Regions from separate parts of the Streptomyces sp. NPDC026246 genome, predicted to be linked through region 1. Evidence: riboswitches for the same ligand, from Rfam matches in the RefSeq annotation. Region 1 holds a riboswitch; the other holds the start of a gene.
What was found. A riboswitch is a leader RNA that binds a small molecule or an ion and turns the genes downstream of it on or off. The one in region 1 is predicted to bind glycine.

Region 1 (5,158 bases):
GCGCGTCGACACCGGGGAGACGCTGATCGGCTCGAACCCGGCGGACGAGCTGGCCCGGCGGCGCAACCGCGCGGTCTGAGCGGCCCCGGGCCTCCGGGGCGCCCGGGCAGGGCGTTGTCAGTGCGGTAGGGCAGCATCGGAGATGTGAGAACCGCGCCCACGATCCTGCATCTCGACATGGATGCCTTCTTCGCCTCGGTGGAGCAGGCCTCCAAGCCGAGTCTGCGCGGGAAGGCCGTGGTCGTGGGCGGGCTGGGACCCCGGGGTGTCGTGGCGACCGCCTCGTACGAGGCCCGGGTCTTCGGGGTGCATTCGGCGATGCCCATGGGGCAGGCCCGGCGGCTGGCGCCCCATGCCGCCTATCTCGTGCCGCGCTTCATGCTCTACCGCTCCATCAGCGAGCGGGTGATGGAGCTGCTGCGGGCCCTGTCGCCGCTCGTGGAGCCCCTGAGCCTGGACGAGGCGTTCGTCGATCTGGAGGCCGGCGGAAAGGCCTGGGACGAGCCCTCCGCGCGGCTGGTCGGGGCGCAGCTGCGGGCCGACATCCGCGCCGCCACGGGCCTCACCGGGTCGGTGGGGCTGGCCGCCTCCAAGATGCTCGCGAAGATCGGCTCCGAGCAGGCCAAGCCGGACGGTCTGGTGGTGATCGAGCCGGGGACCGAGCGGGCGATGCTCGGGCCGATGTCCGTGCGGACCCTGCCGGGGGTGGGCCCGGCGACGGGCGACCACCTGCGGCGGGCCGGTATCACGACGGTCGAGGAGATCGTCGAGGCCGGCGAGGACGAACTGGTCCGGCTGCTGGGCAAGGCCCACGGGCACGGCCTGTACGCCATGGCGCTCGCGCGGGACGACCGGCCCGTGGTCGCCGAGCGGGAGGCCAAGTCGGTCTCGGTGGAGGACACCTACGACGTGGACATCCACGACCGGACCCGGGTGGGCCTGGAGGTGCAGCGGCTCGCCGGCCGGTGCGTGCGCAGGCTGCGCGGAGCCGGGCTCTCGGGGCGGACGATCGTGCTGAAGGTGCGGCGCTACGACTTCTCGACCCTCACCCGCTCCGAGACGCTGCGCGGCCCCACGGACGACCCCGCGGTGATCCGGGAGGCGGCGGCCCGGCTGCTGGACTCCGTCGACACGACGGGGGGAGTGCGGCTGCTGGGGGTGGGCGTCACCGGTCTCGCCGACTACACGCAGGAGGACCTGTTCGCGCAGGCGGCGGGGGAGCGGGCGGAGACGGAAGGACCGGCCGAGGAGCGTGCCGCCGTGCCGGCCGAGGAGCAGCCGCCGTCACTGGCCGAGCGGCGCTGGCCCGCCGGGCACGACGTGCGGCACGCCGAGTTCGGGCACGGGTGGGTGCAGGGCAGCGGCCTGGGGCGGGTCACCGTACGGTTCGAGACGCCCGCCTCGGGGCCGGGGCGGGTGCGCACCTTCCGCATCGACGACCCCCTGCTGGAGCCGGCGGATCCGCTGCCGCTGGTGTTATCCGGACCTGAGGGTGGAGGTGTCGCGACGGTGCGGGACGGCGAGGAGCGCGAGGCCGCGGCCGCGGGGGAGGGCTGTGCGGCTGCCGGGCCGCAGGACCGGCCGTCCGGGGCCGTGCGGGCGTAGGAGGATCGGCGCCCGGGGTGCTGCCGGGACCGGGACGTGCTCAGGCCTTCGTCTCGTCCGTGCCCGCCAGTCTGCCGAAGTCGCGGTCCGGGAGCGGGGGCGGGGCGGCGATGTCCAGGCCGTAGTGGTGGTAGAGCTGGAGTTCCTGCTCCGGGGAGAGGTGGCGGCCCACCCCGAAGTCGGGGGCGTCCTTGATGAGGGCGCGTTCGAAGGGGACGTGCAGCGCGCCCTCGATCAGCTCGCTGGGCTCGAGCGGGACGAACGCGTCCCTGCTGAACAGACCGGTGCGTATCGCCGCCCACTCCGGCTCGCCCGTGGCGTCGTCGAGGTACACCTCGTCGATGGTGCCGATCCTGGTGCCGTTGCGGTCGAACGCCTTGCGGCCGATCAGACTGCGCGGATCGATGTCGGTACGCACGGGCCCTCCACATGGTCGCAAGTCACCTGTAGACCTAACAAAACGGTACAAGCAGGGATGCGGCCACTCGAAGGCTCGTGCGTTGACCTCGCTGGTACGCTGACAGCGGCTGCTGACCCCGTGCGGGAGAGTCCTCCAGACACCATCGGAGGCGCCGAAGGAGCAAATCCTCCCCGGAATCTCTCAGGCACACGTACCGCACGGACGAGGTCACTCTGGAAAGCAGGGCGGGTGTCGACGGCTTCCGCTCTCACCGACGGTGAAAACCGGACGTCTTCGGGCGATCCGGTGAAGCTCTCAGGTTGAGATGACAGAGGGGGAGGCCGTCCGGGTACCCGCGCCGTGGTGCCCCTCGCAGGTCGCGTCAGACCAGGAGGCCTCCGCAATGACCGCCCACCGCATTCCGCTCTCCGAACTCGAAGAGGCAGTCCCCTTCGAGCAGCGCCACATCGGGCCCGACCACGAGGCCCGTGCCAAGATGCTGGCCCACGTCGGCTACGGCTCGCTGGACGAGCTGACGGCCGCCGCGGTCCCGGCCGTGATCAAGAGCGCCGAGGCGCTGGACCTGCCGGGCGCCCGCAGCGAGGCCGAGGTGATCGCCGAGCTGCGTTCCCTCGCCGACCGCAACCAGGTCCTCGGTTCGATGATCGGCCTGGGGTACCACGGCACCCACACGCCGCCGGTCGTGCTGCGCAACGTCATGGAGAACCCGTCCTGGTACACGGCCTACACGCCGTACCAGCCGGAGATCTCGCAGGGCCGGCTCGAGGCGCTGCTGAACTTCCAGACCATGGTCGCCGACCTCACCGGGCTGCCGACCTCGGGCGCCTCGCTGCTCGACGAGGGCACCGCGGCCGCCGAGGCCATGGCGCTGTCGCGGCGCCTGGGCAAGAACAAGAAGGGCCTGTTCCTGGTCGACGCGGACGCGCTGCCGCAGACCATCGCCGTCATCCAGACCCGCGCCGAGCCGACCGGTGTCGAGGTCGTCGTCGCCGACCTCGCCGACGGCATCCCCGCCGAGATCGCCGAGCGCGAGATCAACGGCGTACTGATCCAGTACCCGGGCGCCTCCGGAGCCGTGCGGGACATCAAGCCGGTCATCGACCAGGCGCACGGGCTCGGGGCCCTCGTCACCGTCGCCGCCGACCTGCTCGCGCTGACGCTGCTGAAGTCCCCCGGTGAGCTCGGTGCGGACATCGCGGTCGGCACGACGCAGCGCTTCGGCGTCCCCATGGGCTTCGGCGGTCCGCACGCCGGTTACATGGCCGTCCAGGACAAGATGGCGCGCAGCCTGCCCGGCCGGCTCGTCGGCGTGTCCGTCGACGTCGACGGGAACAGGGCCTACCGGCTGGCGCTGCAGACCCGCGAGCAGCACATCCGCCGGGAGAAGGCCACCAGCAACATCTGCACCGCGCAGGTGCTGCTCGCCGTCATGGCCGGCATGTACGCCGTCTACCACGGGCCCGACGGCCTCAAGGGCATCGCCCAGCGCACCCACCGGTACGCCACCGTCCTCGCCGCCGGGCTGGCGAACGGCGGGGTCGAGGTCGTGCACGGCTCCTACTTCGACACCGTGACCGCGCGGGTCGAGGGCCGGGCCGCCGACGTCGTGGCCGCCGCCCGGGACAACGGGGTGAACCTGCGCCTCGTCGACGCCGACCACGTCTCCATCGCCTGCGACGAGACCACCACCCGCGCCCAGCTGCGCGCCGTGTGGGCCGCCTTCGGCGTCGAGGGCAGCGTGGAGACCCTGGACGCCGCCGCCGAGGAGGTCCTCCCGGCCGCCGTGCTGCGCACCGACGACTACCTGACCCACCCCGTCTTCCACCAGCACCGCTCCGAGACGGCCATGCTGCGCTACCTGCGCAAGCTGGCCGACCGGGACTACGCGCTCGACCGGGGCATGATCCCGCTGGGCTCGTGCACCATGAAGCTCAACGCGACCACGGAGATGGAGCCGGTCACCTGGCCCGAGTTCGGGCAGCTGCACCCCTTCGCCCCCGCCGAGCAGGCCGCGGGGTACCTCACCCTGATCCACGAGCTCGAGGACCGTCTCGCCGAGGTCACCGGCTACGACAAGGTCTCCCTGCAGCCCAACGCCGGTTCGCAGGGCGAGCTGGCCGGTCTGCTGGCCGTCCGCGGATACCACCGGGCCAACGGCGACGAGCAGCGCACCATCTGCCTGATCCCGTCGTCCGCGCACGGCACCAACGCGGCCAGCGCCGTGATGGCCGGCATGAAGGTCGTCGTCGTGAAGACCGCCGGGGACGGCGAGATCGACGTCGAGGACCTGCGGGCGAAGATCGAGCAGTACCGCGACCAGCTGGCCGTGCTGATGATCACCTACCCGTCGACCCACGGGGTGTTCGAGGAGCACGTCGCCGACATCTGCGCGCAGGTGCACGAGGCGGGCGGCCAGGTCTACGTCGACGGCGCCAACCTCAACGCGCTCGTCGGCCTCGCCAAGCCCGGGCACTTCGGCGGTGACGTCTCGCACCTGAACCTGCACAAGACGTTCTGCATCCCGCACGGCGGCGGTGGTCCCGGCGTCGGCCCGGTGGCGGTGCGCGAGCACCTCGCGCCGTACCTGCCGAACCACCCGCTGCAGCCCGAGGCCGGTCCCGAGACGGGCGTCGGACCGATCTCGGCGGCCCCGTGGGGCTCGGCCGGCATCCTGCCCATCTCGTGGGCCTACGTCCGGCTCATGGGCGGTGAGGGGCTGAAGCGGGCCACGCAGGTGGCCGTGCTCAGCGCCAACTACATCGCCAAGCGGCTGGAGCCGCACTACCCGGTGCTCTACACCGGCCCGGGCGGGCTCGTGGCGCACGAGTGCATCATCGACCTGCGTCCGCTGACCAAGGCGACCGGCGTGAGCGTCGACGACGTGGCCAAGCGGTTGATCGACTACGGCTTCCACGCGCCGACGATGTCGTTCCCCGTGGCCGGGACGCTGATGATCGAGCCGACCGAGTCGGAGGACCTGGCCGAGCTCGACCGGTTCTGCGAGGCGATGATCGCCATCCGCGCGGAGATCGAGAAGGTCGGCTCCGGCGCGTGGCCCGCGGAGGACAACCCGCTGCGCGGCGCCCCGCACACCGCCGACGCCCTCGCCGGCGAGTGGGAGCACGCCTACAG
Region 2 (5,158 bases), on a different contig from region 1:
TCACCTTTACCGCCCCTTCGTACAACGCCTCGACGGTGCCCTAGCTTAAGCCCGCGCGGGAGTACGGAGCCGGGGTCGTGTCGCGGCCGCGGGGGCGTGGGGGGGCTCGCGCAGTTCCCCGCGCCCCTGGGGGTGGTGCCCTACCGCTGGAAGAAGGGCCGGACCCGCTCGCGCATCCACGCGCCCACGGGGTCCTCCGTGACGTCCAGGAGCACCAGGTTGACCGGCCAGGGGGTGGGTACGGCGGTGACGGCCCGGGTGAGCGCCTCCAGGGGCAGGGCGCGCACGTCGCCTTCCCACTGGGAGAGTTCGACGCCCACGAACATCACGGGGTCGGCGGTCTCGATCGCGGCGAGGCAGCGGCGGGCGGTGACGACGACACCGGTGGCCTCGAACTCGGCCGAGGCGGCGGCGAGGAAGTCGACCGGGTCGTCCTGCCAGTCGGGTTCGAACAGGCGGACGCGGCCGCCGCCCGCGGGCCCGTCGAGCGGGGTGCGCCCGGCCCGGCACAGCTCGGCGACGGCGGGGGGCGGCAGCGGTATCCCGACCACGCCGCCGGGGTTGATCACGATGCCGGCGTGCGGGGGCAGTCCGCGGGCGAACTCCACGGCGGGGGCGATCGTGTACGACATGTGGGCCCCGGCGGCCAGGCGGAACTGCTCCTCCGAGCTGAACACCGGCACGTACGCCTGGCCGTCGATCTCGACGGCCGGCAGGTCGAGGGGGCCGCTGTGCGGGCCGCCGCCGTTGGGCAGCGGGACCCAGACGAAGCTCCGTCCGAGCACCTCGACGATCCGGCCGCCGGCCGCGGGGCCGGCGCCCAGGGAGGCCGAGAGCACCTCCTCCAGCTCGTTGCCGGGCCATCCTCCGTGCGGGTGGGTCTGCGTGTGCGCGGGGAAGCCGGACGGGAACTCCGCCGGAACGTCCATGTGCCTACCGCCTGCCTGAAGCCACTGCCAGTGCCGTCAGAAGGCTAACGGCTGGGGTGGGGTGGGGGCCGGGGTGGGCTCCGTGCCGGGGGTCCGTGCCGGGGCTGCGTGCCGGGGGGCCGGCGCGTCCCATCGGCCGTCCGTCGGCTGCGGGCTGTCGGTGGCTGTTCGCGCAGTTCCCCGCGCCCCTGCAGGGCGCGTACCTGGAGGGCGGGTGCGGGTTGTCGGTGGTCGTTCGCGCAGTTCCCCGCGCCCCTGCAGGGCGCGTTGCTGGAGGGAGTGGGTCTGTGGGTCAGGTCGTGAAGGTGATCCGGTGGAGGGTCGCCGCTGCCGCGCGGTCGGTCAGGGTGGCCGAGGCGCAGCCTCGCGGGAGGCGGCCGTCCTGCACCGCGCGCAGGAGGCGGTCCATGGCCACGCGGTGGCGGCGGAAGGCGTAACGGGAGACGCCGCGGCCCCGGTCCCGCTGGCCGGCCAGGGCCTGCTCGGGCGTGACGTCGAGGAGGAGCAGGTGCAGGGCGCCGCCCCGGCGGCGTGCCTCACGGGCGAGCCAGCGGCGCACCCATGCCTGGGTGCCGCAGTCGTGCACCACGAGTCCTCCGCCGGTGCGCAGGGCGCGGCGCAGCCCGGCGTAATGGGAGAGGCGGACGAGCGGGCGGTAGATCCCGTACGGCAGGAAGCGGGGCGCGCGGCGCTCCCAGCGGTCGCGGACGTCCTGGGAGTCGACGCGCCGGTCCGGGACGGCGCGCCGCATCAGCGTGGACTTGCCGCTGCCGGGCAGCCCGGTGACCACGACGACGTCGCGGGAGCCGAACACCAGCGTGCGCGGACCGCGTCCGGCGCGCTCGCGCAGGTCGCGGACGGTGGGCGCCGGCACCGGGCCGCGGGCGGGCCGGGCCGCCCTCGCCGGCGCGGCCGGCTGCCCGGGCAACGCGATGCCCGTGGTCGCGGCGTACGCCCTGGTCCTGTTCACCGTGATCGTCCTCCCCTGGGGCCAGGTACGCCGGTACCGTCCCCGCCGAGTGTAAAGAGAAGGTAATGCCGCAGGCCTCTCATTTCGGTCCGGTTCCTGCAACAGGGCTGCCACAGGTCTCCGGGCCCGGCGCGCGGGACAGCGCACTTGCTGAGAAAGGTCCCCCTGCCGCGCCGGAAGGATGCGTGCAATGATGTGCGCGCCAACTGCATACCGGCCGTTTGAATCCGCGCGGGAGAGTTCCCAGCACCGCTGACGCTGGGGCGCCGAAGGAGCAAGTCCCTCCCTTGAATCTCTCAGGCACCGTTACCGCGCGGGCGAGGCACATCTGAAAAGCGGGCCCTCCCTGCCCCGGCAGGCCGGCTCCACCCAAGGTGCAAGCCATGGACCAGCGCGGTCATGGCGAACCTCTCAGGTTCCGATGACAGATGGGGAGGAACGACCTCGCCGTCATTGCCTTGGGAGACGACCGACCGTGAGCAGTACAGGAGAACTCCGTCACACCGCGCTCGATGCCCTGCATCGTGTCCTCGGTGCGACCATGACCGACTTCGCCGGCTGGGACATGCCCCTGCGCTACGGCTCCGAGCGCGACGAGCACCTCGCCGTGCGCACCAGGGCCGGGCTGTTCGACCTCTCCCACATGGGCGAGATCACCGTCACCGGCCCGCAGGCCGCCGCCCTTCTCGACTTCGCCCTGGTGGGCAACATCGGCGGGGTGAAGCCGGGCCGCGCCCGCTACACCATGATCTGCCGGGCCGACGGCGGCATCCTCGACGACCTGATCGTCTACCGGCTGGGCGAGACCGAGTTCATGGTCGTCGCCAACGCCTCCAACGCCCAGTTCGTCCTGGACGCGCTCACCGAGCGCGCCGACGGCTTCGACGCCGAGGTGCGCGACGACCGGGACGCCTACGCGCTGATCGCCGTCCAGGGCCCGGAGTCGCCCGGGATCCTGAAGTCCCTGACCGACGCGGACCTCGACGGGCTGAAGTACTACGCCGGCCTGCCGGGCACCGTCGCCGGTGTCCCCGCCCTGATCGCCCGCACCGGCTACACGGGCGAGGACGGCTTCGAACTGTTCGTGAAGCCGGAGCACGCCGTCGAGCTGTGGCAGGCGCTGACCAAGGCCGGCGAGGGCGCCGGTCTGGTCCCCTGCGGCCTGTCCTGCCGCGACACGCTGCGCCTGGAGGCGGGCATGCCGCTGTACGGGCACGAGCTGACCACCTCCCTGACGCCCTTCGACGCCGGGCTCGGCCGCGTGGTGAAGTTCGAGAAGGAGGGCGACTTCGTGGGCCGCGAGGCCCTGCGCGAGGCCGCCGCCCGGGCCGAGCAGAACCCGCCGCGGGTGCTCGTCGGCCTGGTCGCCGAGGGCCGCCGCGTCCCCCGCGCCGGGTACGCCGTCGTCGCGGGCGGCGAGGTGATCGGCGAGGTCACCTCCGGCGCCCCCTCCCCCACCCTGGGCAAGCCGATCGCCATGGCCTACGTCGACGCCGCGCACGCCGCGCCCGGCACGTCCGGCGTGGGTGTGGACATCCGGGGCAGTCACGAGCCGTACGAGGTCGTGGCGCTGCCGTTCTACAAGCGGCAGAAGTAGACACTGGCCGTGGGCCGCCCGTGCGGCCCGGCCACCTCACCCGGTTCACCAGCAGTCTCCCGTCCCCCTTTTCACAGCACTCCCGCGCGTACAGGAGAATTCAGGCCATGAGCAACCCCCAGCAGCTGCGCTACAGCAAGGAGCACGAGTGGCTGTCGGCCGCCGAGGACGGCGTGTCGACGGTCGGCATCACGGAGCACGCGGCCAACGCGCTCGGCGACGTGGTCTTCGTCCAGCTCCCCGAGGTCGGTGACACGGTGTCCGCGGGCGAGACCTGCGGCGAGCTGGAGTCGACCAAGTCGGTGTCCGACCTGTACTCGCCGGTCTCCGGTGAGGTCACCGAGGTCAACGAGGACGTCGTGAACGACCCGTCGCTGGTGAACTCGGCCCCCTTCGAGGGCGGCTGGCTGTTCAAGGTGCGCGTCACGGACGAGCCGGGCGACCTGCTCTCCGCCGACGAGTACACCGCGTTCTCCGCCGGCTGAGGAGTCGTAGCCGTATGTCCGTCCTGAACACCCCCCTGCACGAGCTCGACCCGGCCGTGGCCGCCGCGGTCGACGCCGAGCTGCACCGTCAGCAGTCCACGCTCGAGATGATCGCCTCGGAGAACTTCGCCCCGGTCGCGGTCATGGAGGCGCAGGGCTCGGTCCTCACCAACAAGTACGCCGAGGGCTACCCGGGCCGCCGCTACTACGGCGGCTGCGAGCACGTCGACGTGGTCGAGCAGATCGCGATCGACCGCGTGAAGGAGCTGTTCGGCGCCGAGCACGCCAACGTGCAGCCGCACTCCGGCGCCCAGGCCAACGCGGCCGCGATGTTCGCGCTGCTCAAGCCGGGCGACACCATCATGGGCCTGAACCTCGCCCACGGCGGTCACCTGACCCACGGCATGAAGATCAACTTCTCCGGCAAGCTCTACGACGTCGTCGCCTACCACGTGGGCGACGACGGCCGGGTCGACATGGCCGAGGTCGAGCGGCTGGCCAAGGAGTCCCGGCCGAAGCTGATCGTGGCCGGCTGGTCGGCGTACCCGCGGCAGCTGGACTTCGCCGAGTTCCGCCGGATCGCGGACGAGGTCGGCGCGTACCTGATGGTCGACATGGCCCACTTCGCCGGTCTTGTCGCGGCCGGGCTGCACCCCAACCCGGTGCCGCACGCGCACGTGGTCACCACCACGACGCACAAGACCCTCGGCGGCCCGCGCGGCGGTGTGATCCTCTCCACGGCCGAGCTGGCCAAGAAGATCAACTCCGCCGTCTTCCCCGGTCAGCAGGGTGGCCCGCTGGAGCACGTGGTCGCCGCCAAGGCCGTCGCCTTCAAGGTCGCCGCCTCGGACGACTTCAAGGAGCGCCAGCGCCGTACGCTGGAGGGTGCCCGCATCCTGGCCGAGCGTCTGGTGAAGGACGACGTCCGGGCCGTGGGCGTGGACGTCCTGTCCGGCGGCACGGACGTGCACCTGGTCCTGGTCGACCTGCGCGACTCCGAGCTGGACGGGCAGCAGGCCGAGGACCGGCTCCACGAGATCGGCATCACCGTCAACCGCAACGCGATCCCGAACGACCCGCGTCCGCCGATGGTGACGTCCGGTCTGCGGATCGGTACCCCGGCCCTGGCCACCCGCGGCTTCGACGCCGAGGCGTTCACCGAGGTCGCCGACGTCAT

Region 2: linked by a shared signal. The riboswitch ahead of gcvT (glycine cleavage system aminomethyltransferase GcvT) and the one ahead of gcvP (aminomethyl-transferring glycine dehydrogenase) in region 1 are both predicted to bind glycine.

Annotation. Positions count from the first base shown of each region.
Region 1 is NZ_JBVHPJ010000004.1:564,358-569,515, reverse strand. It holds gene ACZ4M5_RS14575 (MerR family transcriptional regulator) at 1-79, shown strand, start outside; gene ACZ4M5_RS14570 (DNA polymerase IV) at 145-1,605, shown strand; gene ACZ4M5_RS14565 (PRC-barrel domain-containing protein) at 1,646-2,023, opposite strand; glycine riboswitch at 2,137-2,232, shown strand; gene gcvP (aminomethyl-transferring glycine dehydrogenase) at 2,409-5,158, shown strand, end outside.
Region 2 is NZ_JBVHPJ010000019.1:25,900-31,057, reverse strand. It holds gene ACZ4M5_RS32380 (enhanced serine sensitivity protein SseB C-terminal domain-containing protein) at 1-4, opposite strand, end outside; gene ACZ4M5_RS32375 (enhanced serine sensitivity protein SseB) at 141-929, opposite strand; gene ACZ4M5_RS32370 (AAA family ATPase) at 1,222-1,899, opposite strand; glycine riboswitch at 2,122-2,221, shown strand; glycine riboswitch at 2,222-2,337, shown strand; gene gcvT (glycine cleavage system aminomethyltransferase GcvT) at 2,375-3,496, shown strand; gene gcvH (glycine cleavage system protein GcvH) at 3,604-3,981, shown strand; gene glyA (serine hydroxymethyltransferase) at 3,996-5,158, shown strand, end outside.